One region of the Microbispora cellulosiformans genome, then DNA from elsewhere that is predicted to be linked to it. Evidence: riboswitches for the same ligand, from Rfam matches in the RefSeq annotation. Region 1 holds a riboswitch; each other region holds the start of a gene.
The links. Region 1 has a riboswitch for cyclic di-AMP ahead of F5972_RS30590 (CHAP domain-containing protein). Riboswitches for the same ligand answer to the same signal wherever they lie in the genome.

Region 2: it holds a riboswitch for cyclic di-AMP, as region 1 does, so the genes downstream of both, F5972_RS19910 (coiled-coil domain-containing protein) here and F5972_RS30590 (CHAP domain-containing protein) in region 1, are expected to answer to the same signal.
Region 3: it holds a riboswitch for cyclic di-AMP, as region 1 does, so the genes downstream of both, F5972_RS23595 (C40 family peptidase) here and F5972_RS30590 (CHAP domain-containing protein) in region 1, are expected to answer to the same signal.

What each region holds. Positions count from the first base shown of each region.
Region 1 covers NZ_VYTZ01000015.1:69,552-79,323, forward strand. Annotated here, with positions in the region: gene F5972_RS30560 (class I SAM-dependent methyltransferase) at 1-209, opposite strand, end outside; gene F5972_RS30565 (peroxiredoxin) at 357-1,019, shown strand; gene F5972_RS30570 (D-arabinono-1,4-lactone oxidase) at 1,078-2,385, shown strand; gene F5972_RS30575 (glycoside hydrolase family 15 protein) at 2,488-4,263, shown strand; gene F5972_RS30580 (SPW repeat protein) at 4,384-4,851, shown strand; gene F5972_RS30585 (hypothetical protein) at 5,017-6,408, shown strand; cyclic di-AMP (ydaO/yuaA leader) riboswitch at 6,646-6,790, shown strand; gene F5972_RS30590 (CHAP domain-containing protein) at 7,169-7,894, shown strand; gene F5972_RS30595 (hypothetical protein) at 8,044-8,619, shown strand; gene F5972_RS30600 (MarR family winged helix-turn-helix transcriptional regulator) at 8,866-9,369, opposite strand; gene F5972_RS30605 (DUF4236 domain-containing protein) at 9,558-9,737, shown strand.
Region 2 covers NZ_VYTZ01000007.1:19,999-29,770, forward strand. Annotated here, with positions in the region: gene F5972_RS19895 (TIGR03086 family metal-binding protein) at 1-451, shown strand, start outside; gene F5972_RS19900 (DeoR/GlpR family DNA-binding transcription regulator) at 699-1,505, shown strand; gene galT (galactose-1-phosphate uridylyltransferase) at 1,573-2,631, shown strand; cyclic di-AMP (ydaO/yuaA leader) riboswitch at 2,704-2,842, shown strand; gene F5972_RS19910 (coiled-coil domain-containing protein) at 2,877-3,788, shown strand; gene F5972_RS19915 (MerR family transcriptional regulator) at 3,831-4,784, opposite strand; gene F5972_RS19920 (DinB family protein) at 4,886-5,395, shown strand; gene F5972_RS19925 (M50 family metallopeptidase) at 5,445-6,749, opposite strand; gene F5972_RS19930 (response regulator transcription factor) at 6,941-7,546, shown strand; gene F5972_RS19935 (PP2C family protein-serine/threonine phosphatase) at 7,566-8,678, opposite strand; gene F5972_RS37355 (hypothetical protein) at 8,872-9,036, shown strand; gene F5972_RS19940 (ribose-5-phosphate isomerase) at 9,114-9,584, opposite strand; gene def (peptide deformylase) at 9,696-9,772, shown strand, end outside.
Region 3 covers NZ_VYTZ01000008.1:210,871-220,642, forward strand. Annotated here, with positions in the region: gene F5972_RS23565 (DNA-binding protein) at 1-180, opposite strand, end outside; gene F5972_RS23570 (PEP/pyruvate-binding domain-containing protein) at 238-1,485, shown strand; gene F5972_RS23575 (histidine phosphatase family protein) at 1,588-2,202, shown strand; gene F5972_RS23580 (cellulose binding domain-containing protein) at 2,340-3,692, opposite strand; gene F5972_RS23585 (BtrH N-terminal domain-containing protein) at 4,190-5,173, shown strand; gene F5972_RS23590 (SAM-dependent methyltransferase) at 5,178-5,921, opposite strand; gene F5972_RS23595 (C40 family peptidase) at 6,068-6,568, opposite strand; cyclic di-AMP (ydaO/yuaA leader) riboswitch at 6,698-6,859, opposite strand; gene F5972_RS23600 (hypothetical protein) at 7,269-8,360, opposite strand; gene F5972_RS23605 (TolB-like translocation protein) at 8,432-9,379, opposite strand; gene F5972_RS23610 (helix-turn-helix domain-containing protein) at 9,507-9,772, shown strand, end outside.

The DNA.
Region 1 (9,772 bases):
TCGACGGCCAGCACACCGGTCACGGACGGCGGATAGTGGCGGAAGTTCAGCCCGTTGCCCGCGCCGACCTCGATCACCCGGCCCGACAGCCCGGCCAGCAGCGCCTCCCGCTGCCCGGCGAGGCCCCGCCGGTCGAGCACCTGGCTGAACCAGGTGTAGAAGCGCGCGAACAGCGGATGGCTGATCTCCGTCGTCACCGGCACGGTCATGGCAGCCCCCTCGCGAGGTTCATTCCCCCGGCGCGGCGGACTGTCGCGACGCCGCCGTGCGCGATTACCGAACCGGGGCGGACGGCGCGTCGTCGTGACCGCTCATCGTGGGTACGGGCGCAGTGAGCGGATGGAGAGGAGCACGTCATGACTTCTGCCGCGGAGCCGGCCACCCGGCTGCCGCTCATCGGCGACAGGGCCCCCGGCTTCGAGGCCGAGAGCACGCACGGGCCGGTCCGGCTCGCCGACTACGCGGGGCGGTGGCTGGTGTTGTTCAGCCACCCCGCCGACTTCACCCCGGTCTGCACCACCGAGTTCGTCGCCTTCACCGAGCTCGCCGAGGAGTTCGCGGCCCGCGGCGTCGCCCTGCTCGGCGTCTCGGTCGACTCCGTGCACAGCCACCTCGCCTGGACCCGGGCGATCGAGGACAGGCTCGGCGTACGGGTGCCGTTCCCGGTCGTCGCCGACGTCGGCACGCGGATCTCCCGCGCGTACGGGATGCTCCACCCGAACGCGTCGACCACGGCGGCGGTGCGGGCGGTCTTCGTCATCGACCCCGAGTCGGTCGTGCGCGCGATCCTCTACTACCCGATGAACGCGGGGCGCATGGTCCCCGAGATCCTCCGGCTCGTCGAGGCGCTGCAGACGGCCGACCGCGACGGCGTCTCCTGCCCGGCCAACTGGCGTCCGGGAGACGACGTGCTGCTGGGCGCGCCGCGGACCCAGGCTGAGGTGGAGGCCAGGCAGGCCGACGAGAGGGTCAAACTCGTCGACTGGTACCTCGCCAGCCTCCCCGGCCGCCCCATCTGAGCCGTCGTCTGAGCCGCCGGGCCCGGCACGCCGGTGATGTTCCGGTAAAACTCATCTGGTGACTCAAGACGTGACGAACTGGGCGGGCAACATCACCTTCCGGGCCGAGCGGGTCGACCGGCCTTCCTCCCTGGAGGAACTGCGCGGGCTGGTCGCCCGGAGCGGGAGGGTCCGCGTCCTCGGCAGCGGCCACTCCTTCAACCACATCGCCGACTCGCCGGGCGCGCTCGTCTCGCTGGACGGCCTGCCCCCCGAGATCGACGTCGACTCCGCGGCGGCGGCCGTCCGGGTCGCCGCGAGCGTGCGGTACGGCGAGCTCGGGCGGCGCCTGCACGAGAAGGGCTACGCTCTGCCCAACCTCGCGTCCCTGCCGCACATCTCGGTCGCGGGCTCCTGCGCGACCGGCACGCACGGCTCCGGCGACGGCAACGGCGGGCTCGCGACGTCCGTCCGCGCGATCGAGATGGTGACCGCCGGCGGCGACCTCGTCACGCTGAGCCGGGACGCGGACGGCGACCGGTTCGCGGGCGCCGTCGTGTCGCTCGGCGCGCTCGGCGCCGTCGTCGCCCTGACGCTCGATCTCCTCCCGGCGTTCGACGTCCGGCAGCGCGTGTACGAGGCGCTCCCGGCGGAGGTGCTCGACGACCGGTTCGACGCCGTCATGTCCGCCGCCTACAGCGTGAGCCTGTTCACCGACTGGCGGACCTCCCGCGTCAACCAGGTCTGGGTCAAGGAACGCCTCACCCCCGCCTCCCGCTCCGAAGGGACGACCGCCTCCGCCGGGCTCGACGAATCGGATCCGGGCGGCGGCTTCTTCGGGGCGGCCCCGGCCGACGGCCCGCGCCACCCCGTGCCCGGCGTGTCCCCGGTGCACTGCACGACCCAGATGGGGACGCCCGGCCCCTGGTTCGAGCGCCTGCCGCACTTCCGGCCCGACTTCACCCCGAGCAGCGGCGAGGAGCTCCAGTCGGAGTACATGGTGCCCCGGCGGCACGCGGCCGAGGCGTTCCGCGCGCTCGGCGCGATCGGCGACCGCATCGCCCCGGTCCTGCAGATCTCGGAGATCCGCAGCATCGCCGCCGACGATCTGTGGCTGAGCCCGAGCCAGGGGCGCGACACCGTGGCCTTCCACTTCACCTGGGTCAAGGACCCGGCCGCCGTGACGCCGGTGCTGACCGCGATCGAGGAGCGCCTGGCGCCGTTCGGGGCGCGGCCCCACTGGGGGAAGATCTTCACCCTCCCGCCGGACGTCCTGCGCTCCCGCTACGAGCGCATGGACGACTTCGCCGCCCTGGCGCGGCACCACGACCCCCGGGGCGTCTTCGCCAACGACTACGTCGAGCGGTACGTCTTCGGACGCGAGTAGACCCGATTCGCGGGGACGTGCCGGGGTAGGTGTGTGCTGCGGCCGCGTCCCCGGCGTACGGGCCCGCCCCCGGCCCCGGCCGTACGGGTGAGGGGGAGCGCCATGCGGATCGAGGACTACGCGCTCGTCGGCGACATGCACACCGCCGCCCTGGTGGGCCGGGACGGCTCGGTCGACTGGCTGTGCCTGCCCCGCTTCGACTCCGGCGCCTGCTTCGCGGCCCTGCTGGGCGGGCACCGGGCCGGACGCTGGCTGCTGGCGCCCGCCGCGGGCGGGACGTGCGCCGGGCGCCGCTACCGCGACGGCACGCCGGTGCTGGAGACGACCTGGGACGCGCCCGGCGGGCGGGCGCGGGTCCTCGACTTCATGCCGCCGCGCGAGGAGGCGCCCGACGTCGTCCGGATCGTCGAGGGCGTGCACGGCCGGGTGGAGATGCGTACGGAACTGCTCCTGCGCTTCGACTACGGCGAGGTGGTGCCCTGGACGCGCGAACGCGGCGGCGAACTGGCCGTGATCGCCGGTCCGAACGCCGCGTGGCTCCAGTCTCCCGTGACGCTGACGCAGGAGTCCCGGCGTGGCGCCGCGACCGCCTCGTTCACCGTCGCGGCGGGGGAGCGGGTGCCGTTCGTGCTCACCTGGCAGGAGTCGTGGCGGGGCCGCCCGCGCCGGCTGGAGGCCGCAGAGGAACTGGCGACCACCGAGCGCGTGTGGCGGGAGTGGCTCGGCCGGTGCCGTTACCGGGGGGACTACGCCGAGGCGGTGTCCGGCAGCCTCGTCACGCTCAAGGCACTCACCTACGCCCCGACCGGCGGGATCGTCGCGGCGCCGACGACGTCCCTGCCGGAGCGGATCGGGGGCTCCCGCAACTGGGACTACCGCTACAGCTGGCTGCGGGACGCCTCGTTCACCCTGCGGGCGCTCATCGAGGCGGGGTACGCCGAGGAGGCGACCGCCTGGCGCGACTGGCTGCTGCGGGCCGTCGCCGGCGACCCGGCCGACCTGCAGATCATGTACACGATCGACGGCGGACGCCGGATGCCCGAGCGGACCCTCGACCGGCTGCCGGGATACGAGGGATCCCGGCCGGTGCGGGTCGGCAACGCCGCCTCCCGGCAGTTCCAGCTCGACGTGTACGGCGAGGTGATCGACTGCCTCTACCAGGCCAGGGAGGCGGGGCTCGGGCCGGAGGAGGACGCCTGGGACCTGCAGCGCGCGTTCATGGAGTATCTGGAGGGCGCATGGCGCGAGCCCGGCAACGGGCTCTGGGAGGTGCGCGGGCCGCGCCGCCCGTTCGTCCACGCGAAGGTCCTCGCGTGGGTGGCCGCCGACCGGATGGTCGCCTCGGTGGAGCGGCAGGGGCTCGACGGGCCGGTGGGCCGCTGGCGCGCGCTGCGCGAGGAGATCCACCGGGACGTGTGCGCCCACGGCTACGACCCCGGCCGCAACACCTTCACCCAGTTCTACGGCTCCAGGGGGCTGGACGCCGCGCTGCTGCTGATCCCCCGGCTCGGCTTCCTGCCGCTGGACGACCCCCGCGTGGCGGGGACGGTCGACGCCGTGTGCCGCGAGCTGACGGAGGACGGGTTCGTGCTGCGCTACCGGCCGGAGGCCGACAAGGTGGACCGGCTGCCGGGCGGGGAGGGGGTCTTCGTCCCCTGCTCCTTCTGGCTCGCCCACGCGCTCGCCCTGCTGGGCCGGCGCAGGCGGGCACGGACGCTGTTCGAGCGGCTGCTGTCCCTGCGCAACGACGTCGGCCTGCTGGCGGAGGAGTACGACCCCGGCCGCCGCCGCCAGGCGGGCAACTTTCCCCAGGCCTACAGCCATGTCTCGATCGTCAACACGGCGGGCGCCCTCGCGGCGCCGGGGCGATCTGCCTGACAGATGTACTTAATCTGCATTCGGCGCGTCTCGCGGTCTCCCCTCGGCGGCGCCTACGGACGCATGATGCAAGAGAGGGGTCACGGGCCCCCGGCCACCTGGGAGAAGAGGTGACACATCATGGTGCGACCAGGTCTGGCTCGACGCCCGGATGCGACGGAGCTACGCCAGACGTACGACAGGGCGGGATCCACCGCGCCGGCGCAGGTGATGGACGCGGTGACGCTCCTCGCCGGGCTCTATCTCGCCATCTCGCCGTGGATCGTGGGATTCACCGGGTTCGGCGGCCTGACGGTCAACAACCTGATCGTCGGGCTGGTCGTCACGGCGCTCGCGCTGAGCTGCGCCTCCGCGTTCGGCCGGACGTACGGCGTGAGCTGGGTGACACCGGTGCTCGGCGTCTGGGCGATCATCGCGCCGTGGGTGATCAGAGGCCAGCCGGCGACCACCGCGACCATCTGGAACAACGTGGTCACCGGAGCGATCATCTTCCTGTTCGGCCTCGGCGCGCTGGCGTTCGCGGCCAACTACCGGCAGCACGAGCACGGCCGGCGCAGGGGAGTCGGCTCACCCGGCGGCGAGTGGTAGCCGGCGCCGCCGCGCCCCAGCCGGCGCGCGTGGCGTACGGCGGACGGCCGGCGGAGGTTGTCCTCCGCCGGTCTCCCCGTCCCAGGACCGTCCCGCGGCCGGCGCCTGCCGCGGCCCGCCTTTCCGCCGCGACTCTGTCGGGGGCGGGCGATAACGTGTCGGCTCGTGTCGCGAAGATCACGGTGGTGGTGGGCCGCCGCTCTGGCGGCGTCGTCGGCAGGGCTCGCCTACAGCCTGACCCTGGCCCAGCACGGCTTCACCTGGTTCTCGTTCGGATACTGCCCCGTGCGCGATCTCTACGACGCAGCCACCGATGTGTGGTGGCCCGCCCGTACGTACTTCCCCCTGGCTTGGTATTCGGGGCTCCCCGGCATCGTTGTCGCGTTCGCCGCGCACTGGGCCGCCATCCGGGCGAGACGTCCCCGGGCCGGGCGGGTGCTCGCCCGCGTCGCGGCGGCGCCGCTGCTCGTCCTGTTCGGCCTCGCCCCGCTCGCGTTCGCGCTGGACCTCGCGAGGGACGCGGCCTGCCTGGACAGGTGGGGCGGGGCTTTGGGGGTCAGGCTGATTCTCCTCCCGGACGCCGTCGCCGCCGTGGCCGCCCTGTGCGCGCTCGCGGCGGTGCGCATGCCCCGCCACCGGCTCCGCCGGGCGCTGAGCCTGGCGCTCCTCCGACTGCCGCGCAGGTCGGCACCGGTGCTCGCCGTACTGGTGCTCCTGACCCTCCTGCCGGTGGCCGACCTGGCGGTGGGGGAGATCACTTCCCGTCCCTGCGAGGCGCGCTTCGTGGACGGGCGCTCGGGCGGCGCGCACGCCGTGCCGCCCTACGGCGCGGGTGAGCGCAGGTTCCTCTGCGACGCACGCGAGAGCGGCCGTTTCGCGGACATCTCGGACCAGGACCTGCTCACCTACGGGCACGCCGCCTGCGACGCCTACCGGCCGGGTGACGACGACGCCTACGTGTTCGCCGCCGTCTGCCCGCCGATAGCGGTGGATCTGCGGAAGAAGCAGGCGGCCGACGAGGCCGCGTACCGGCAGCAGGAGGCGGTGAACCAGCGGGCCTGCGACAGCGCCACTCACCGGCCGCGGGTCAGGCCGCTCCGAGTCGTGAGGGCTCTGATGGGCACCGACTACGGGGTGATCGAGTCCCTGGAGACGGAGGCCGCGCTCGACGACGACCTGCTGACGAGAGCGCAGGCGAACGGCCTGGTCGCCGCTCTCCCCGGTCATCTGATGGTGATCACGCACTCCGACTTCGACAACTGCCTGACGGCGGAGCTGTACCGTCGCCGACCACCTGTCGAGGCGAGTGGCTGGGACCGTGTGGTCGAGGTCGGCTACCGGAGCCTGGCCGGTCGTATAGAGCTGATGGATCCGATCCAGGGGGAGAGCGATCTGCCGAACCTCGCCTTCCGGGGCAGGGGCCGGTATCGCATCCGGGTGCACTACCGCGTGCCGGCCGGGGAGCCGGGGAGCACCCAGGACCTCCTGATCATGATCTTCCCCGGGGCGGACGAGTGGACGATCGAATATCTGCCGCGCCGGGGCAGCAGCCGATGACGCCGGCCCGGCCGTTCACGTGCTCCAGGCCGTTCAGGCAGGCCGCAGGGCACCGCTGAGCCCTCACGGGGTGATGTGGCGCAAATCACGATTGGGCGCCGCCGGTGCGAGGACCTGCGGAAGCATGATGCGGAAGGGGCGGAAATAGACCTATTTGCCGGGATTTCGGTCGTGTCCTACTCGTGATCTACTATGCTTCCGGTCAGTGCGCCGGTGCGTGGTCCTCAACCCGAGGACGACCGGCGACCGCCGAATCCCGGATGTCATCGAACCCGGGAACCGGGGACCCACGTCTCTTCTGGGGTGAATCCGGACCATCCGGTAGGGCTACTCCTGGCCCGAACCCGTCAGCTAACCCGGTAGGCGGCCAAGGAGAGGAGAGCGCGTGGAGTGTCCGCTCCACCTGCCCACCCGGCCCGGGTTCCGTTCCCGGCCCACATGCCCGCCCTGGAACGTCTCCAGGCTTCCGGGGTGACGGCGCGCCCGTGACGGGCTGCCACATCTCCCGTTTCTGAAACCCGTCCGATCCCGTCCGACTCCGGCCCGCCGCGGCCGTGTCCGTCGGCGTGACGGTCATGCCTCCATGCCGTCGTGCCCGGCGGGCGGGTTCGTCATGTTCTGACGCGCGCTATAGGAGCCTTCGATTTCTACCGATCCGATTGCACAGCAGCTGCTCGACGCCGTACGCCCGGAACTGGGCTACCGCGAACGGCCCGGGAAGCTGACCAAGTTCGGCGAGTGGTACGCCGACAACATCGCCATGGACTCCGACTTCAAGGCGGCTCCCTGGTGCGACATGTTCGTCTCGTGGGCGGCCGACCGCGCGGGCGTGCGGGACCACGTCGGCGAGTTCGCGCTGACCACCAAGCACGCCAAGTGGTTCGAGCAGCAGGGCGCCTGGAGCCGGAAGCCGGAACCGGGAGCGGTGGTCTTCTTCGCCTGGTCGGGGTCGAAGCGCATCAAGGACATCGACCACGTCGGTATCGTCGAGAAGGTCGTCGGCGGCAAGGTCCACACGATCGAGGGCAACGTCGACGGCGTCTGGCTCAAGCGCAAGGTGCGCGACTCCAGCAAGATCGTCGGGTACGGCCTGCCGCGCAAGGTCAAGGCGACCCCGAAGGTGACCGTCACCGTCCAGCCGGTGGCGGCGGACGCCACGGTCCAGGGGGCGGCGGACGCGGCCGTCCAGGGGGCGGCGTCGGCCACGCGGAACATGGCCGCGAGCCACGGGCAGTCGCTGGGCGCGGTCTTCTCGCCGGGCGACGCCGTCCTGCCGGCCGGCCTGCTGTTCGCGCTCGTCTCGACCGCGGTGACCGGCCTGCGGTTCAGGGCCGCCGCGGCGGCGACGTCCGGCGGGCGGCACCGCAAGGGCGGCCCGCGGCAGGCGGGGGACGGCGGCGAGCGGCGCGGCCGGGAGACCGCCGGGGCCGGGGTGCCCGGCCCGGCCGCAGCTCAGGAGCCGCTCCATCTCCCCTATCTCGGCTGACCGGCCGGAGAGACGCCTGGGAACATTCTGGGAGTTTGAGATCGTTTGCGGGTGTCTGTGAAATTCGGTGACTCGCGCGGCTAAGGTGGGCAGCCACCCGCGGAAGCCGTGGAGCTTTCCCCCGATCCGACCGCTGGGAGTTGTCTCACATGTACGGGCGCGTCCCCTCACCGACGAGCCAGGATGATCAGTTTCGTCAGGAGGTCCTCTCCAGTCAGGACGAACCATCCGGCACGAAGAGCAGGAAGCCCCTCGTCGTCGTCGCCGTGATCCTGGTCGCCGTACTCGCGGCGGCGGGCGCGGGCTTCGCTTTGCGCGGCGCCACGGACGCCGGCGGCCCCTCCGCGGGCACTGCCGGGCAGGCGACGGCCCCGGCGCAGGAGAACGGCGCCGGTGACCCCGCCGACTCCGGGCCGGACTCCGGCGCCGGATCCGAGGACGGCTCGGCGGACGGCTCCGAGGGCGGTGGCGCGGACGGAGGCTCCGCACAGGCGCCCGCCGGAGACACTGCGGGCACAGGTTCCGGCACAGGCTCCGGCGCGGACGGGTCCGGCGACCAGGCGGCCGGCGGCACGGGCCAGGCGAAGACCGCGCCGGCCGGAAAGGCGGGCGGCGGCACGAAGGGCGGCACGGGGACCGGGTCGAGCCGGGACGACGACACGCCTTCGACGGCCGGCGACCCCGGCGGCCTCATCCCCGGTGAGTGCGCCGCCTCCGGATGCTGAGCAGGCCGCAGCGCTGAGCAAGCCGCGGCCTTGGAGTGAACGCGCCGCCTCTGGACGTCGGCCCGGCCGCGGTCTCGGGGTGAGCGCGCCGTCTCTGGGTGTTGACCCGGCCGCGGTCTCGGGGTGAGCGCGCCACCTCCGGGTGCTGAGCGGGTCGCAAGCCCCGGTCCGATGGGTGCGCCGCTGCCGCGTACCCGGCCGGGCTCCGGCGGGCGTCTAGGGTGATCGAGCGCCCAGGGCGCGGGGTCAGGAGGACGGGTCGGGCCAGCCCAGCGGGAACGATGCGGTCGTGGGTGGTTCGCCGGCCGCGTCGGTGAACTCGCGCATGGCGGTGATCAGGGCCTGACGCCGGGGGGCGGGCATCCGGGCGAGTATCGCCGCGATCTCCGCCTCGCGCCGGGCCGTGACCTCGTCCACGATGCGCCGGCCGATGCCGGTCAGCCGCAGCAGCGTCTCACGCCGGTTCTGCGGGTTCACCTCACGCTTCAGCAGCCCGGCGGCGGCGAGGCGGTCCGCCATCCGCATCGCGGTCGAGGGGTTCACGCCGAGCCTCTCGGCCAGCGTCACCAGTTTGGTCTCGCCCTGCCCGACCACCAGCAGCATCCGGAACTGCGGCAGCGTGACCCTGTCCTCCGCGGCGGCGAGGGAACGTGCGGAGATCGCGACGAGCACCCGCGACGCGGTGAGCACCGCGGACGTGACGGCCTCCAGGTCGTCCGCGATCGGCTCCTCGTCCCCATCCTTAGCCATAGGCATCGTTTTTACACGGTCCCTGTCGCCGTCGCGTCATTGCACCAGACAAAGGTTCCCGCCCTGTGACCAGGGGTTGTACGGCGACGACGGCGGCGGTGCGTCCTGACATGCTCCTCCGTGCGAGCGCGTGTGCTGATCGCTTCTGTGGGTAGTCGCGAGGGCACGGAAAACACGGAGGGAAAACGATGGGCTGGAGCTACCGTAAGTCAGTCAAGATGGGGCCTTTCAGACTCAACCTGTCGCGCAGCGGTGTGGGCCACAGCTACGGCGGCCGCGCCTTCCGCGTGACCAAGACGGCGGACGGACGCCGCACCCTCACGGTGAACCTGCCCGGCGGCTTCCACTGGAAGAAGACGCTCAGCTAGAGCAGGTACGTGACGCGCCGGGCGCGGCCTCCGGC
Region 2 (9,772 bases), on a different contig from region 1:
GGGGCTGGTGAACCACCTGGTGGCCGAGAACCTGTGGGCCCCCGAACTGCTGTCGGGCCGTACGGCCGCCGAGGTGGGCGACGCGTTCGAGGGCGACGTGCTCGGCGACGACCCGGTGAAGGCGTTCGAGGCGTCCGCGCAGGGCGCCGTCCAGGCGGTGTACGCCGAGGGCGCCCTCACGAGCGTGGCTCACCTGTCCTTCGGCGACGTGCCGGGCGAGGAGTACATCACCGAGTTGTTCGCGGACGCGCTGATCCACACGTGGGACCTCGCGCGCGCCGTCGGCGGGCCGGAACGGCTCGACCCCGACCTGGTCGCGTCCTGCGCCGAATGGTTCGCCAAGGCGTGGGACGGCTACCGCGAGGCGGGGGTGATCGGGGACGAGCGGGACGTCCCGGCCGGCGCCGACCAGCAGACCCGGCTGCTCGCCGCGTGGGGCAGAAACCCCTGAGGCGAACGCCCGGACGACCCCGGAACCGGGTTACCGGCCCGTGGGGCGCTTGCCGTGGTTGGCCTTCTTCTTCCTGCGGGCCTTCGACTTGCGTGCGCGTCTGCCCATCGCGGCCGCCTTCCCTGGAGTACGGCTTTCGCCCACTGTCCTCCCGCGGGCGGGCGGCGGCAAGTACCCGCACCCCAACTCAACACTCCTGAACGTAAGCCTGGCATGATTTGGTGGAATCTGTTGACGGGAGTGGTGGATGCTGGCCCAGCAACGGCAGCAGGCGATCCTGGAGAGGGTGCGCAGGTCCGGCGGGGTGCGGGTCGCGCAACTCGTGCGTGAGCTCGGGGTGTCGGACATGACGATCCGCCGCGACCTTGAGGTCCTGGCGGAGCGCGGCCTGATCGTCAAGGTGCACGGCGGGGCCACCGCCACCGGCACCGGCTCCACCGAGGAGCCGGGCTTCGCGGCCAAGTCGATGCGGCAGCAGGCCGAGAAGGAGGCCGTCGCCCGCCGCGCGGCCCCGCTCGTGCCGCCGGGAAGCTCCGTCGCGCTCTCGGCCGGGACGACGACCTGGACGCTGGCCCACCACCTGGTGGACGTGCCCGAGCTGACCGTGATCACCAACTCCGTCCAGGTGGCCGACGTCTTCCACCGGGCGGGACGCCCCGACCAGACCGTGGTGCTCGTGGGCGGCGTGCGGACGCCGTCCGACGCGCTGGTCGGCCCGGTCGCGGTCGCGGCCGTCCGCTCCCTGAACGTCGACACCCTCATGCTCGGCGTGCACGGGATGAGCGTCCGGGCCGGTTTCACCACCCCCAACCTGCTGGAGGCGGAGACCGACCGCGCCCTGATCGCGGCCGCCCAGCGGCTCGTCGTCCTGGCCGACCACACCAAGTGGGGGACGATCGGCATCAGCACGATCGCGGCGCTCGGCGAGGCCGACGTGGTCGTGAGCGACGCGGGCCTGCCCGAGGAGGCCCGCGCCGTGCTGTCGGAGCAGGCCGGCGAGCTTCTCCTCGCCGATCCGTCCGGTGAGGCGTCCCTGGAGACCGCCTCCCTGTGACAGACACTCCCCGACGGCACACCCGCAGTGATGCCGCGAAAGAGCACTGTGAAGCTGGAGATCCACCGTGAAGCGCACCATCGCCCATCTGGCCGACGGCCGGGAGCTGATCTACTTCGACCGCCGCGACGACGCCGACCACGCCGCCGCCGACCCGCGGGATCTGCCCGCGCGCCCTCTCGCGTCCGAGTTGCGGCACGACCCGCTCATGGACGAGTGGGTGGCCGTCGCCCGGCACCGCCAGACCCGCACCCACCTGCCGTCCGCCCAGGAGTGCCCGCTCTGCCCCGGGCATCCCGGCTCGGAGATCCCCTCGCCGTACGAGGTGGCGGTGTTCGAGAACCGCTTCCCGTCGTTCAGCTTCAACACCGGCGCGTACGAGCAGGTGGGCGGGCTGAGCGAGGTGCGGCCGGGGATCGGGCGCTGCGAGGTCGTCTGCTTCACCTCCGACCACGACGCCTCCTTCAGCTCGCTCGGCGACGAGCGGGCCGTGCTGGTCGTCGAGGCGTGGGCCGACCGCACGGCCGAACTGTCCGCGCTGCCCGGCGTGGAGCAAGTCTTCTGCTTCGAGAACCGCGGCGCCGAGATCGGCATCACGCTGCCGCACCCGCATGGGCAGATCTACGCCTATCCGTACGTCACGCCGCGTACCCGGCAGATGCTGGACACCGCCGCCCGGCACCGCGGCGGCAACCTGTTCGCGGACGTCCTCGCGGCCGAGCGGAGGGGGCCCCGCGTGGTCGCCGCCAACGAGCACTGGACGGCCTTCGTCCCGGCCGCCGCCCGGTATCCGTTCGAGGTGCACCTCTACCCGCACCGCCGGGTGCCGGACATCCCGGCGCTGTCGCAGGAGGAGCGGGCCGCCTTCGCGCCGCTGTACATCGACGTGCTGCGCCGCCTCGACGGGCTGTTCGGCGTCGTCATGCCGTACGTCGCGGCCTGGCACCAGGCGCCGGTCACCTACCGGCGGGATCTGGCCTACCTCCACCTCCAGCTCTTCACGATCCGGCGGACGGCGGACAAGCTGAAGTATCTCGCCGGATCGGAGTCGGCGATGGGCGCCTTCGTCAACGACGTGCTCCCGGAGGAGGCGGCCCGCATGCTGCGTGAGGTGGTAACGGACTGATCTCCGTACGGTTGCGACTTGGGGTGGCAGTCGCCTTTTCTTTACCACTAGTATCCCTGGCACCACCGGTCACAGCCGGTGCCGCCTAATCCCGGGCGCCTCGCCCGGGAGCCGGGGACCCGTTCACGCCTCTGGGGTAAAGGCACGTCGCTGCCCGGGCTCCTCCAGCCCGCACCCGTCAGCTAACCCGGTCGGCAGATGGAGAGGAGTGGGCTCTGCCCCGCGCGTTCCCCCTGGCCGCAGGCGTGCTCACCGCCGCGGCCCTCGTCCTCGGCACTGCCGCCGGGGGCACCGCCGCCCCCAAGCCGACGGAGAAGCAGCTCAAGAAGCAACTCGCCGGCCTGCAGAAGAAGGTCGACCGGCTCATCGCCGACTACAACGCCAAGCGGGTCGCGCTCGCCAAGGCACGCGACGACGAGGCGGCGGCGCGCGCCCGCGTGAGCAGGGCGGAGGCCGACTACACGGCGACCCTCGACGAGGTCCGGGAGTTCGTCAGGCTGCGGTACCAGACCGACAGCGTGCGCGTCCTGCCCAACCTGACCGTCTCCGCGGTGGCCTACCAGCTCAAGGAGGAACAGGCCGCGAGGCTCGCGCGCGTGGACGAGGTCCGCGCCGAACGGCAGAAGGCCGCCGAGGCGGCGAAGGCGCTCACCGCGTCGCTGAAGTCGCAGGCCGCGGAGGTCGCCGGCCAGCGCCGGGAGGCCGAGAAGCTCATCGACGACATCCAGGACAAGATCGACCGCCTGGTCCCGATCGCCCCGGGCCGGAGGGCGAGCGGCTCGTGGGCGCCCGAGCTGCCGGCCGGAGCCGACAACATCACGCCCCGGATGCGGCTGATGCGGTCCGAGGTGGAAAGCCACTTCGATCTGGGCTTCCCGGTCGGCTGTTACCGGGCCGAGAACAGCGGCGAGCACCCCCTCGGCCGCGCCTGCGACTTCATGATGAGCTCGGGCGGCTCCATGCCCTCGGCGCAGATGCAGGCGCTCGGCGACAGCCTGGCCGCCTGGGCCATCAAGAACGGCCCGAAGCTCGGCGTGATGTACGTGATCTGGCGGCAACGCATCTACAACCTCGGTCATCCCGGCTGGCGCCCGATGTCCGACCGCGGCGGCGTCACCGCCAACCACTACGACCACGTCCACATCTCGATGTACTAGCGAACCGCGCCGGCGCTTCGATGGCGGCCGCCGGGTGCGGGACTACCGCGCGCGGGACTGCTGCCCGGTGTGCGTGCGCAGGGCGTCCGCGAACCACGTGAACACCGGTGCGAGGCTTGGCGGGGCGGGCCATCCGTTGATGACGGCCAGCAGGTGCCAATAGCGTTCCGCGCGGGGATCGCCGCCGATCTCCAGGCGCGTCAGCAGCCAGCGGCGCAAGCCGGCGTCGTCGGCTCGGCCGAAGGTCTGCGCGTACCGGGCGGTGAGGGCGTCGACGACGGGTGCGGCCTCGGCCGAACCCGGGGCTATACCGGCATCGAGCACGCGGCCGACGCTCTCGCGGACGGTTTCGGTGAGATCGTGGTGGAGGCCGGTGCGGTCGCCCTGCGCCCGCTGGGCCGCCTGGTACTCCGCCATGCGGCGGACGGCGGCGCGGAAGTCGGGATCCTGGGTGAGCTCGGCGAGTTCCACCCAGGCGTCGACCTGTTCGGGTTCGGGGTCGTCCGGCAGTTCGGGCATGGTCGAGCGCATCATGGCGACGAACTCGGCGTTGGCGTCGAGCCCGCCGAAGGTGTCGTCGATGAAGCCGGTGATCAGGCGCCGGCGTTCGTCGTCGGAGAGCTTGGCGAGTTTGTGCATGAGGTCCATCTCCTCGGGGGTGGAGCCCCGCTTGGCTACCGCGCGCAGTACGGCGCGCCGCAGCCGGAGGGTGCGGATCTGCACCTCCAGTGCGTCGGCGTGCGCGGCCGCGACCTCGGGCACCGAGACCTCCCGCTCCAGCACCTGCCGGATGACAGCGAGGTCGAGCCCCAGATCACGCAGGGTGCGCACCAGGTCCAGACGCGCGAGCGCGCCGATGTCGTAAAGCCGGTAGCCGCCCGGGCTGCGGTCTGCCGGCGGCACGATTCCGGTGTCGGAGTAGAACCGGATGGCCTTGACCGTCAGGCCGGTCCGCCGGGCCAGGGCTCCGATCGTGAAGAACGTGTCGCCGTCCATGCCTGCACTCTCGCGTCTCCCCCTACGGGAGACTCAAGCCCAGTCTCCCCGCGGGCGGTAATGAAGTGGCCGGCCGCCGGGGACCGGGGAAGGATGGCGGGATGACCGACACACGTACCGATCCTCCGACCGCCGCGGGCGAGCGCGAGACGCTGCGCGCCTTCCTCGACTATCACCGCCAGACGCTGGCCCTGAAGTGCGAGGGGCTGACCGAGGAGCAGCTGCGACTGCGCTCCACCCCGCCGTCGTCCATGTCACTGCTCGGCCTCGTACGGCACATGGCCGACGTCGAGCGGAGCTGGTTCCGGCGGCGGCTCGCCGGCGACGACCTCGGGGGCATCTACTGGAGCGACGACGATCCGGACGGCGAGTTCGACAACGTGGACACGGCGTCCGCCGAGGAGGCCTTCGCCACCTGGCATGGGGAGATCGAGCACGCGCGGGCGGCCGAGGCGGCCTGCGCGGACCTGGACGCGATGACGAAGACGGCCCGCCAGGGCGACCACTACTCCCTGCGCTGGATCATGGTCCACATGATCGAGGAGTACGCGCGGCACAACGGCCACGCGGACCTGATGCGCGAGCGCATCGACGGGGCGACGGGCGAGTAGGGACCCGCGCGCCGGGCCGGGTCCGCCCGGCCCGGCCCGTTCAGCCCGTTCAGCCCGAGATGCGGACGGGGTTCACCAGGTCGGCGTAGATGAGAAGGCCGCCCATGACGACCAGCAGGGCCGCCATGACGTACGTCAGCGGGAGCGCCTTGGCGACGTCCACGTAGCCCGGCATCGGCCGGCGGCGCACCCGGGCGAAGGCCCGCTTGACGCCCTCCCACAGGCCGCCGGCGATGTGGCCGCCGTCCAGCGGCAGCAGGGGGACGAGGTTGAACATGCCGACCGCGAGGTTCAGCCCGGCCAGCAGGCTGATGAACACCTCGATCTTGCTGTCGATGGGGATGTCCGACGCGGCGATCTCGCCGCCGATGCGGCCGGCGCCGACGATGCCGATCGGCCCGTTCGGGTCGCGCTTCTCCCCCGAGAACGCGGCGTTCCACACGCCGACCATCTTCTTGGGGATGTTGACCATGGCGGCGGCGGTCCGCTCGGTCAGGTCCCACATCTGACCGACGACGTAGCCGGGGCCCTGCTTCTCCACGACGACCGTCGGGCTGACGCCGAGGAAGCCGACGTTCCTGTCCACCTTGTCGGGGTCGGTCTGCGAGGGCATGTCCTGCGCGATCAGGTCGACGTCCAGCGTCGTGCTCCGGCCGTCGCGCTCGATGCCGAGCGTCGTCGCCCCGGCGCCGTGCGACCGGATCAGCCGGGTCGCCGCCTCCCAGCTGGCGACCGGCGTGCCGCCGACGGCGACGATCCGGTCCCCCGGCCGCAGCCCAGCCTTCGCTGCGGGCGTCAGCGGGTCGCCGGGCCCGCAGTCCCGGTGCGCGGCCTCGGCTGCCGGGATCGCGCACTTGGACACCGAGGAGACGACCGGCTTCATGGTCCGCACGCCGAAGCCCATCATCACGACCGCGAACAGCACGAACGCGAGCACGAAGTTCATCGCGGGGCCGCCGGTCATGATGATGACCTTCTGCCACCAGGGCTTGCGGAAGAAGACGCGGTTCTCGTCGCCCGGCCGGATCTCCTCCGAGGCGACCGCCCGGGCGTTCTCGATGAGCCCCTGCCAGGGGCCCGTCGAGACGCTGCGCAGCTTGCCGGGGTCGTCGGAGGGGCGCGGCGGGAGCATGCCGACCATGCGGATGTAGCCGCCCAGCGGGATCCACTTCACGCCGTACTCGGTCTCGCCGCGCCGGCGCGACCACAGCGTCGGCCCGAAGCCGACCATGTACTGCGTCACGCGGACGCCGAACAGCTTGGCCGGGACCAGGTGCCCGATCTCGTGCAGCGCGATGGAGACCAGCAGACCGACGAAGACGATCACGAATCCGGCCACGATGAGCCAGCTCATCAGCGCGTACCCCCGAGTCGGAGAAGGTGCCGTGGCAGTCGTCGCACCCTCCGAGAGTAGCCCACCGGAACAGGGGCGCGACCTTCTCCGGCGAACCGGCGCGTTGCACATACATGGCCTAACCTGGACACTCCGTTGACAGTACGCAATTGGTCGATCACCCTTTGAGAGACCGTCCAGAGGGGAGCGTCTTGATCCGGATCCTGGTAGCCGAACACCTTCCGCTGGTGCGGCGAGGCCTGGTCGCCTCCCTCGAAGGGGAGAGCGACCTGACGGTGGTCGCGGACGTCGGGTCCGGTGAGGACATCGTGCCCGCCGCCCTCGACGTACGGCCCGACGCCGCCGTCGTCGACGCGGACCTGCCGGGCGCGGACGGGCCGAGCCTGGCCGCGCGGCTCGTCGAGAAGGCGCCCAGATGCCGGGTGATGCTGCTGTCGGCCCAGCCGAACCCCGGCCACCTCAAGCGGGCCTTCGCGGCCGGGGCCCTCGGCTACCTGAGCATCGAGGTGGGCCCCGAGCAGCTCGCCGACGGGATCCGGCGGATCATCGCCGGGCGCCGGGTCGTCGACTCCGAGCTCGCGGTCGCGGCCCTGGAGGCCGCCGAGTGCCCCCTCACGCCCCGGGAGCACGAGGTGCTGCGCCTCGCGGCGGGCGGCGCGCGTTCGAAGGAGATCGCCGCCGAGCTGGGCCTGTCCGCCGGCACGGTGCGCAACCACCTGTCGCGCGTCCTGGTGAAGACCGGGGCGCGCAACCGGGTGGACGCCGTCCGCATCGCCACCGAGTACGGCTGGTTGTAGGGACCCCTCCCGGCGGGTCTCAGGGGCGCCAGATGAGGACGAGCGCGCAGTCGTCGTTGTGACCGGACGACATGGCCTGCACGAGCTGCCGCGCCTTGTCCCGGAAGCCCGAGGGCAGCAGCCGCTCGGCCTCTCCCAGCAGCCGGTCGAGCCCGGCGTCGATGTCCCGGCCGGGCTGCTCGATCAGCCCGTCGGTGTACAGCATGAGCGCGTCGCCCTTCCGCAGCACGCCGCTGTCGGTCTCGCAGGCCAGGTCGGGCACGACGCCGAGCACGACTCCCTTGGCCGTGGACACCCGCCAGGTGCCCGACCCGGAGTCGAACCGGACCACCGGCGGGTGCCCGGCGGAGGTGATCGTGTACTCCCCCGTCGACAGGTCGAGCGTCAGGTGGACGGCCGTGACGAACCCCTCGTCGCCGATCTGGCGGTGGAGGTAGGAGTTGCAGGCGGCCAGGAAGTCGTCCACCGAGCCGAGCAGCCCGCCGAACGTGCCGGAGAGCATGAGCGCGCGGGTGCCGGCGTCGACGCCCTTGCCCGACACGTCGACGACGGCGAGCTGGACCCGGTCGCCCTCGCGCATGGAGACGACGAAGTCACCGCCGAAGGACGATCCTCCGGCCTGTTTGAGCACGACCTTGCCGCCCCAGTCCTTGGGCAGCGGCGGCAGCTCGCTCTGCCGCTTGAGCCGGTCGCGCAGCTCCAGCAGCATCGCGTCGCCGCGCAGGCCCTGCACGCCGAGCTTGCCCCGCGTCCGCGCCATCGTCCACGCGAGCGCGGCGGTGAAGCCCATCGTGATCAGCAGGCCCGGGCCGACGGCGAGCACTCCTCTGGTCGATCCCATGTACGCCAGGGACGCCGCGGCCACGCACAGCAGGATGGCCAGGCTGCGCAGGCGGAGCTGGAGGCCGCCGATCAGCGTGACGAGGATCAGCAGCGACGGCGAGAACCAGTACGCCGAGACCTCCGCGTCGAGCACCCCGATGACCACGGTGACCGCGACGAGGGCGATCAGGAGGTATCGGTCCTTCGACCACACCTTTCTGACAAAACGGACCAACGGCACCAGGAGTGGCACGCGCGCCAGAAAGGCGCGCAGCCGTGGAGAGATCAGCGGCGCCGGACGGGAAGTCATGATGGCCTCGACTGTATCCGGACATCCCAGGTGGCGGCACCCGCTTGACCGACGCCCGGGTCGTGTCCCGTGATCTTCTCAGCCTACTCCGGCCGAAGATCACGGGCCACACCCCGATCGCGGTCCCGGCCGCCCGGTGCGGATGTCCGCGCATCCGATCGCACGTTCACGGCCCGGGGCGTACGCTCGCAATATGGCGCTGCAGAGTTTGCAGATCACCGCGACCACGGCCATGCGGGCCCGCGACGTGTCCCGGCCGAGCCGGGAGCAGCAGGAGACCGCCGAGCGGCGGCCGCTGCGCGACGAGACGGCGACCCGGCGGGAGTCCCGCCGGGGTCGTGACCGGGACGGCCGCTGACGCCACCCGTCAGGCGCCCGCCGCCGGGCGGCCTCAGGCGGAGCGCCTTCGGGCTGAGCGTCTTCGGGCTGCTCGGCTCAGGCGGGCAGCGGCGGCAGTTCGCCGGTCGTCTCGTACTCCGCGAGCTGGCGGATCCGCCGGGCGTGCCGCTCGGCGCCCGAGAACGCCGTGCCGAGGAAGACCTCGACGAACCGGGCGGCCTCCTCCGGCGTGTGCATCCGCGCGCCGATGCTGATGACGTTGGCGTCGTTGTGCTCGCGCCCGAGCCGGGCCGTGTCCTCGTTCCAGGCGAGGGCGGCGCGCACCCCGCGCACCTTGTTGGCGGCGATCTGCTCGCCGTTCCCCGAGCCGCCGATCACCACCCCGAGGCTGCCCTCGTCGGCGACGACGCCCTGCGCGGCGCGCAGCACGAACGGCGGGTAGTCGTCCTCCGCGTCGTAGACGTGGGGGCCGCAGTCCTCCACGTCGTGGCCCTGCTCCTTCAGCCAGGAGACCAGGTGGTTCTTGAGCTCGTAGCCGGCATGGTCGGCACCGATGTAGACACGCACGGGACAAGTTTCCCAGACGACTTCTGGCGGACGTGACCCCGGCCTCCACTAAGGTAAGAGACGAACACCGCCAGTGGCTCTTACACCACCTCATGCCGGAGCAGGAGTGTCATGCGCGAGATCCGCTACGTCGGCGACCCCGTCCTGCGTACCCCCGCGGAGCCCGTGACGGACTTCGACAGGGAGCT
Region 3 (9,772 bases), on a different contig from region 1:
GCGCCAGACGGCGAACTGCGCGAGGTCCACCGCCGACGGCGGGGCGGGTGGGGGTCGCCACGGGCGGGCGTCGAGCGCGTTCGCGCCCAGGCGCAGAAGACGCTCGCGCGCGTCCCTCTCACGCTGGGCCTGGACGTGGTCGGCGCGCGCGCTGTGAGCCATGTCGTCCTTGCGTTCCATGGGTCTCACAATGCACAATCAACAAATTGTTGTCAATCTTATGTTGAAAGGAGCCGGGTGATCGTACCCCTCATGGAGGCCGCCGCCGGCACCTGTGGAGGCAAGGCCGGCGCACTCGGAGCGTTGCTCCGCGCGGGTCTGCCGGTGCCCGAGGGCTTCGTCGTCCCGTTCGCCGCCTACCGTGACGCCACCCGCGACCTGGACCTCGGGCGGTTCCTCGACGTGCCGGACGACGCCGACGCGGCGCGGCGGACGATCGGATCCCGCCCGGTCCCCGAGGCCGTCGTCGACGCGCTGGGGCGAGCGCTCGGCGAGATCGGCGATCCGCCCGTGGCCGTCAGATCGTCGGCGGCGGGCGAGGACACCGGCCGGGCGTCGGCGGCGGGTCAGCACGAGAGCTTTCTCGCCGTTCAGGGAGCCGGCGAGGTCGCCACGGCCGTACGGGCCTGCTGGGCCTCGCTGTTCTCCGCGTGTGCCGTCGCCTACCGGGCCGCCTCCGGCCGCGCCGGCGATCCGCCTGACGATCTTCTGATGGCCGTCATCGTGCAACGCCATCTGGACGCCGAGGTGTCCGGAGTCATGTTCACCCCCGCGGACCCCGGCGACGTGACCCGGATCGAGGCGTCCTGGGGCCTCGGCCCGAGCGTCGTCGAGGGCAGGGTCACCCCTGACGCCTACCGCGTCGCCGCGGACGGGTCGGTCACCCGCGCCGTCGCGGACAAACGGCGGCGCCTCGACCGGCGCGGCACGCGGCTCGTGGTCGATGACGTGCCCGCCGCCGCGCGGAACCAGCCGGCGGTCGACGACGCGACCGCCACGCGGCTGGCCGCGCTGGGCAGGCGGATCGCCGCCGTACTCGGCGGTCCGCAGGACATCGAGTGGGCGATCGCCGACGGCCGTGCCTGGGTTCTGCAGGCACGGCCGGTCACCGCCGCACCCCCACCGCTGGTATCGCCGTCCGGCGTCTCCGGCCTTCCCTCCGCCACGCTCACCGGTACGCCGGGCAGCCGCGGGACCGTGACCGGAACCGCGAGGATCGTCCGCGGTCGCGGCGACTTCGCGCGCGTACGCCCGGGCGACATCCTCGTCTGCCCCTTCACCGACCCCGCGTGGACGCCGTTGCTGCGCGTCGCCGCCGGTGTCGTCACCGAGATCGGGGGCGTGCTTTCGCACGCCGCGATCGTCGCCCGGGAGCACGCCATCCCCGCCGTCCTCGGCATCCCGGACGCGACGAGCAGGCTCCGCGACGACACCGTCATCACCGTCGACGGCACCGCCGGCACCGTCACGGCGACGGACGCGTGACCGGGCATCGCCGAGCGCGCCCAAGCATTCCGCCGAACCCGTACGCACCGACAGAAAGGAGAGGGGAGAAGGGCCCGCACGGGCCCCGGCCCCTGACCCCTTATGACGATTCGACGCCTCTACCTGGCACGCCACGGCGCGGCCGACGCGTTCGGGCGGCTCACCGACATCGGGCGCACGCAGGCGGGCCTGCTGGGCGAACGGCTCGCGGGCGTGCCGGTCGACGCCGTGTGGCACTCTCCGCTGCCACGCGCCGCGGCGAGCGCGCACGAGCTCGCCCGTCATCTGCCGGACGTGCCCGTGACCGAGGCCGCCGAACTCGTCGACCATGTGCCCTACGTTCCCAGCGCGGCCGAGACGCCCCCGTCCTGGGCCGGCTTCTTCGACGGCTACGACGACGCCGAGGCGGCAGCGGGCCAGAGGCTCGCCGAGGCCCTGGTCGCCAGGTTCGCGAAGGCTCCCGGCCCGGCCACGCAGGGGGCCCGGTCCGAGACGAACGAGGTCCTGGTGACGCACGCCTACCCGATCGCGTGGCTGGTGCGGCACGCGCTGGACGCGCCGCCCTCCCGGTGGCTCGGGCTGAACAGCGCCAACACCGCACTGACGGTCATCGAGTATCGCAGCGGCCTGCCGCCCACGATCGTGATGTTCAACGACATGAGCCATCTCCCGGCCGGCCTGCGCTGGACCGGGTTCCCCGGAGGCGTCAGGCCGTGAGGCGGCTACGGTCCGGGTGGACATCGATGCCGCGCGAGCCGGACCGCGTCGCCCTCGCGGTCGTCCTCGCGGTCGTACGCCCGGCCGCGTGCGGGGGGGGCGCCCGGGCGGGCGCCACCCCCGGTGGTCATCGCCGGTCAGGCGATGGTGCAGGGGCTCCCGTTGAGGGTGAACGAGGTGGGCTTGCCGGCGTTGCCGGTGTGGTTGGCCTGGAAGCCGACCTCAGTCGTGCCTCCGGGCGCCAGCGTGCCGTTGTAGCTCATGTTCTTCGCGGTGACCTGGCCACTGGTGGGCGAGTAGGTGGCGTTCCACCCGCTGGTGATCGTCTGCCCGCCGGGGAGCGTGAAGACGAGCGACCAGCCGTTGATGGTGGAGGAGCCGGTGTTGGTGATGGCCAGGTTCTCCGTCAGGCCGTTGTTCCACGCGTTGACCGTGGCGGTGACGCGGCAGGCGCCCGTTCCGCCGCTGGGCGACTGGGACGGGGACTGCGACGGCGACTGCGACGGCGACTGGGAGGGGGACTGCGACGGGGACTGCGAGGGCGAAGCCGAGGGAGACGTCGTCGGACCGGACTGGAACTGGGTGAAGAACTTCCACACCTCCGCGGTCGTCCAGGTCCTGGCACCGCTGGTGGAGGTGGACCCGTCGTTCGGGGAGGGGGTGTGGTCCCCGTCGAACGCGGCCCAGACGACCGGGTATCCGGCCCGGCATCCCGAGTAGGCGGTGATGATGTGCGTCAGGCTGCCCTGCGAGGGTTCCCGCGGGCTCTGGGGCGTGCAGCCGTTGTTCGAGACGAACCTGTCACGCAGCGACCGTCCCTGGGAGATGTTGAGCACCGAGTCGTGGATGCCGTGGATTCCCATGTACGCGACGGGCTGCGTGCCGCCGTTGCACCCGCTGAGCTGCGCGCCGGAGTAGACCGCGACCGCGCGGAAGACGGTCGGCCGGGCACAGGCGACCGCGAAGCTCATCGCGCCGCCGTAGCTCCAGCCCAGGGCGAAACGCTGCGTCGTGTCGACGCAGAGATTGCTCTCGACAAGCTTCAGCATGTCGTCGGTGAAGGTCAGGTCCTCACCGTTGGAGTTGCCCCAGCCGTTGTTGATGCCCTGCGGCGCGATGAAGATCGTGCTGTTGTTGGAGACCTGCTTGAGCCCGTAGTAGGCCCAGACGGCTCCGTCCGATCCGCCCGAGTCGACGATCTGGGCGGTGCCGTTCAGCCAGTGGTACGCGATGATCAACCGGTAGGGACGGGTGTTGTCGTAGTTGTCGGGAATCCGCAGGATCCAGCTGCGATTCTTGCCGCTGGTCGTGATCGTCTGCGAGCCGCTTCTGAGGGTCGGGGTCTTACCGCATCCGGCGGTCGTCGCCGCGGCGGCGCTCGCCGAGGACGTCTTGGCCGAGCCGAGGCTGTCGCTCAGCGCCGTTTGCCCGGTCGCCAGAACGAGAAGCGCGGCCGCCGCGACGGCGGCGAAGATGGATTTCTGTCTCAATTTCACGCAACTCCCTTTACCATTCGAAAATCCACGTGCGTCGACAGGACAGTTATTTGTTTTTCCTTCGTCCGGCAGGGCGTCCGCGGCCGGCCTGTGCAGGTCGGCCGGGCGGTCTTCCCGGATTCAAATGCAAGTGAGCCCACCCGTCAGTCGACCCGGGGCGGCACGCTCCGCCCGGCGTTGGGTCCAGTGCGTGTTAGCGCTAACAGCAGCCGGGGGCAGCCAGGGGCTCCTCTCTAACGGGCGACTGGTGGTGGTGGTGAACCGGAGCAAATAAGAAGTCATGCGACATGTCAAGGATCTTGTCTTCGGTCCGGCGGCCCCTCTCCGGTGCGCGTCCATTCATTCGGTTTTTGACCAGGGAAAAGGCCGCGGCCGCCGGCGCCGCCTCGATGTAAATTTCATCGCCGCCGGTTTCGTGGGAAGCGGGCCGGATGGCCGATCATGGAGGTGCCGGGAGACCGTTCGCCCGGCCGGCATGAGGAGAGCGACGCATGACCTTCGTGAAGGATGTCGAGGCCCGTGGCACGCACCACTGCGAGACGACGGCGCTGGGGGTGCTGTTACGGCATGAAGGGCTCGACCTGTCCGAGCCCATGCTGTTCGGACTGGGGTCGGGCCTGTCCTTCGTCTACTGGGACAGCAAGGCCATGCCGGTCCCGTTTCTCGGGGGCCGGGTCAAGCCGTTCGAACTCACCAGGAACCTGGCCGCCAGACTGGGGCTGACGCTGGTGACCGAGGAGACCACCTCGCCACGTAAGGCGTGGGAGAACGTGGCCGCGTCCGTCGACGCGGGCCGGCCGGTCGGCCTCCAGCTCGACTGCTACCACCTGGACTACTTCCGCACCAAGGTGCACTTCGGCGGTCACGTCGTCGCGATGTACGGCTACGACGAGCACGAGGTCTACCTGGTGGACACCGGCCCGCAGGGCGGAGCGGTGCGCACCAGCCGGGCCGGCCTCGCCAGGGCACGGGCCGAACGCGGCCCGATGACCGGCAGGAACCGGTCCTTCACCATCGCCCTGCCGGAGCGCCCGCTCTCCTGGCAGGACCAGATCATCCCCGCCGTCAGGGAGTGCGCCGGCGCCTTCCTCGCCGCTCCCATCGCGAACCTCGGCTACCGCGGCATCGAGAAGGCCGGCAGGCTGGTGCCCGGATGGCTGCTCCGCGCCGCCGAGCCGCGGCGGGACCTGCCGCAGGCCGCTCTCCTCATGGAGCGGGGCGGCACCGGCGGCGGCCTGTTCCGCGCCCTCTACCGCGACTTCCTCGACGAGTGCGCCTCGCTGATCGACGACGGCCGCCTCCGCACCGGCCACCGGCTGTACGCCGAGGCCGCCGGCCTGTGGACGGAGGTGGCCACCTTGATCGAGAAGGCGGGGGAGAGCGGTGACGCGGGACACCTGGAGCAGGCCGGCGTCATCCTCCACGATCTCTCGCGCGTGGAGAAGGACGCCATGGAGGTGCTGCGTCAGCTGTAGGGGGTCAGTTTCTGCGCTGGAGGAGGAGCGTGACGAACCCCAGGACACCCCGATAACCGCGCAACCACATGTCGCGGTGCTCCAGAGCCGCCGTGCGGGCGTCGGCGGCGTCCGGGCCGGGATGCTCGTTGGCCCAGCGCAGCAGCGTGCCCGTCCAGGACCACTCGTACTCGTCCCATTCGGCCAGGTCGCTGGTGTACGCATAGACCACGTCGAAACCGGCTGACTCGGCGGCGGCGACGGTGCCGGGCAGGTCGAGGAACTCCGACTTCGTGGCGCCCAGGCGGGTGAGCGCCTCCTCGGTCGGCTCGCGCTCCCAGAACCCCTCGCCCACCAGCGCCAGCCCGTTCGGCCGCAGATAGCGGCGGACGTGCTCGACGGTCGGGCCGAGCCCGCCGAAGGCGTGCGTGGCCCCGACGCAGAGCACCAGGTCGTACTGCTCGGCGACCGGGAAGTCGGCGGCCGGGCGCTCGTGGAAGCGGATGCGCTCCCAGACGCCCTGGACCTCGGCCGCGTGCTCCGCCGCCTTGAGCCCGTGCGCGTCGATGTCGACGCCGTCGGCGGTCGCGTCCTGGTAGAGCGCCAGCGCGCGCAGCGTCCAGGCGCCCTCGCCGCAGCCGAGATCGAGGATCCTCGCCCCCTCGGCCAGCCGTGCCCGGCGCAGCAGCCGGGTCACGTTGGCGCCGGAGACCGGCGCGGCGATGGGGTGGTCCCGATGAGCGAGATGGCTGATCAGCTGGCGATCCATGGCCCAATACTTCCGCATCCCCGGATGCTTTCGGCAAGCCGAATTCGCCCCGGCGGGCGGCGTGTCGCCGCCGCGGCCGGCCTCCGGCGGAGACGCCGGCACAGGGGACCGGACATCTCCGCCGAGGACGTGCCATGACGCCTGCGTCACACGCCGGGGCGTACGGCGGCGACGAAGTTGCTCCTCCAGTAGCCCTTGAGGCGGTCGACCCTGACCACCGCGCCGGAGTGGGGAGCGTTGATCACCTTCTTGTTCCCTATGTACATGCCCACGTGGCCGCCGCCGCTGGTGAAGATGAGGTCACCCGGCTTGAGACGCGCCAGGGAGACCCTCTTCTTGACGGCGCTGAGGATGGACCACGTCGTACGCGGGATCTTGACGCCGGCCTTGCGCCAGGCGAACTGGACCAGCCCGGAGCAGTCGAACGCCCGCGGGCCCGTGGCGCCCCAGACGTAGGGATCGCCGAGGTGCTTTCTCGCCACCTTGATGGCCTGCTCGGCCTTCTCCTGCTGGAGAGCGGCTTTGGTGAGCTTCGTGTCCACGGAGGCCTCCGCGGGGGTGGCGGCGGCCTGTCCGGCGTACGGGGTGAACGCCGTGACGGGAGGCTCGGGCGGGATGGCCGTCGAGTCCGGGGGCGGGGCTGTCACGGTCCCCGTGACGGCGCCGGCGGGGAGTGCGCCGAAGCCTCCCAGGGAGACGGTGAGCGCTGCGCTACTCAGCGTGACGCAGGCAGCGCGAAGCAGGGTGGTGGGGTTGGCGGACAGGGGATCTCTCCTAGAGTCTTCCGCTTGCGCCTACCGGGTTAGCTGACGGATTCGGGCAGGGAAGTCGCCCTACGGCGCTGGGCGCGCCGATTCACCCCAGACCTTCGGGTCGAAGGTCGATTGGTTCCCCGGTTCCGGGCCTCCTTGCTGGCCCGGATTCGGCATCACCGGCGCCCAGGGGGGGCGGGAGAGCACATGGCGACGGTGACAGTGGATGCGCTTTCCGAACACGGCCTGGCCGGGTTCGTTGGGCAAGGAAACTACCAAGACACGCCATATTGGCGCAAAGGGTGCAAATCGGATTATGATCGCATAAAGGGATCATAAGGCGAGAATCCGCAGGTCAGGAGGCGTTGCAAAGTCGGCGAACGTGACGCGCGTCACACTCGTCCAAGCGAGGCCGGGGGGCCGCGCCAGACGGGGACCTGCGCGGCGAGCCCACGAAGCGGGCGCGCCGGAGCCACCCGAAAGGCGGAGACCCGCGCGGCGGGACCTGTGAGGCGGACACGCCGTGGGGCGGAGAACCCCACGGCGGCGGACGCGCCGCGGGGGGACGGAACCGGCCGCCGGTGACGTCAGCGGGTCACGGCGTGCGCCAGAACGTGCCGTTGGCCGAGGGGTCGTCGGGGTCGCCCTGCGGGACGCTGAAGCCCGCGCCCCACATCGTCGCCGTTCCCGGCCTGCGGGCGACGGAGAACACGACGGCGTCGGTGCCGGACTTCCGGACGAGCCGGGCCTGCCGCCACGTCGAGCCCGTGACCTGCCACAGGGTCGGGTTCCAGCTGCCCTGCAGGACCCAGACGCCGCCCCTGCCGTCGGGCTCCACCTCGGTGTACGGCTGGGCGTTGGCGGTGCCCATGGAGACGGTCCACGACCTGCCGTTCCAGTGCATCACCAGGGTGCGGCCGAAGTTCACGTCGTCGCCCTGCTCGTCGGCGCCTTCCCAGCTCACCCCGCCGACGACCCACACGTTCTTCGAGCCCACGACCGCGATGTCCTGGATGGTCACGACGGCGTCCCGCGCGGGAACGGCGGGAGCCGGCGCCGGGACCAGGGACCAGGACCTCCCGTTCCATCGCATGATCGAGGGCTGGTTGCCCTTGACGCCCGCCGCCCAGGCCACGCCGGCCTTGTACGCGTCGACGGCGGAGGCGCGGCCCGGCAGCCGGACGCTCCTCCAGGACGACCCGGTCCAGTGCCTCGCCGTGGCGGACGACGCGGCGACCGCCCAGATGTCCTTCGCGCCCGTCGCGTCGGCGTCCGTCGCCGAGAAGCCGCCGCCCAGCGAGCGCGTGGTCCACGCGCGGCCGTTCCAGCGTGCCGCCCTGCCCTCGCCGAAGACCCACACGTTCGTGCCGGAGGTGGCCGTCACCGCCCGCAGTTCGTACGGCGGGCTGTTCGGGACGACCCGCCAGGATCGGCCGTCGAACCGCTCGACCAGCCCCCGCTGTCGGCCGTTCACGACCCGGTGCCCGGCCGCCCACACCGATCCGTCGCCCAGGACCGTCACGTCGTTGAGCACGTCATCTCCGGGCAGCGTGTTCACCTTGGCCGGCTTCCACGCAGGCACGGGCGCCTCCGCCTGGTAGCCCTGGTGGGCCGCACCGGACGCGGCCGCGGGCGGCACGCTCGCCAGGCCGAGAACCATCACCCCTGCGAAGACTGCGGTACGCATGACGCTCCCCTCCGTTCGCCCATATGACGTCCAATCGAGGACATTCGTTCACCGAACGGCCACAGGGCTTCTCAGGAGTCCCTGCGCTTCCTTTCCGTCCACGCCTCGTACGTGCTGTCTCCGGGGAGCACCCAGACCGTCGTGTCGGGCCTAGCGATCTTCCGTAGCGGTGTCGCCCTGCCGGTCGCCGCCGAGACCCGGTAGATCGTCACCCCGGCCCGGGTCCTGGACCGGACGATCAGGTGGTCCGCCCGGTCGAAGGCGAGGTCGTCGACGTACTGCCCGCGCGGCAGCCGTACGGTCACCGTGCGGCTCGTGCGGCCGGTACGCAGGTTGAGCAGGCGCACCTGGCGATAGTTCGGCCATCTGCCGACCAGCGCCGCCACCGTGACGTGGTCGTTCGCCAGCGCCGTCGCGGACAGCCGCGTCTTGCGGCTCACCCGCGCACGCAGGGTCCGGTCGAACACCGTGAGCCGATCCTCCTGGGCCAGGAGCAGCCGCCCGCCGTCCGGGCTGAATCCCAGGAAGCTCCACGTGTCCGTGCGTCCGGGAGGCGGCAGCACCTTGCCCTTCCGCAGGTCGGCGAAGATCCCCACTCCCGGGCCCGAGGTGGTGGTGACCACGTAACCGCCGTCGTCCGACACGTCCGGCCACTCCTCGCCGATCGAGAAGGCCGTGAGCCGGCGTGACACCACGTGTTCCGCGCCGCGCACGGTCCGCTCGACGAACACCCCGTCCGACCTGCGGAAGTAGAAGATGTGCCGGCCGTCGCGGCTGACCAGGAAGGGCGCGGGCACGCCGGGGTTGACCGCGTCGGCGGGCGCCTTCGTGAGCGCTTCCGGCACCTTCACCACCCGCCCGTCGGACAGCACCAGTTCCCAGGCCTGTGTCCGCTTCGCGTACGCGATCGTGGCGGACGTGGCCGGCGCGTCGGCAGCCGCGGGCGGCGTGGCGAGTGGCACGACGGTCAGCGGCACGACGGTCAGGAGAAGCGCGGCGAGAGCCGTACGAGAACCCATGTCCCATGAGATGCCGGAAATCGCGTGAATGTTGCCGCCAAGTCGGCGTACGCCCCTGTGGTCCGGCGGCGCGGGCGCCGGACATGGCGCGCTCCTCCGTGCGGATTCGACAAGTAGCATTGCCGGCATGGCAAACGACGACGCCGCCGTCCTGGCCTCCGTGGGCGCCCGGCTGCGGGCGCTGCGCAGGCAGAACGGCAGCACGCTGAGCCGGCTCGCGGAGTCCACCGGCATCTCGGTCAGCACCCTGTCACGCCTGGAGTCCGGCGAACGCAAGCCCACGCTGGAGCTGTTGCTGCCGCTGGCGCGGGCCTACCAGGTGCCGCTCGACGAACTCGTCGGGGCGCCGCCGGTCGGCGACCCCCGGGTGCGGTTGAAGCCCATCACCCGCTG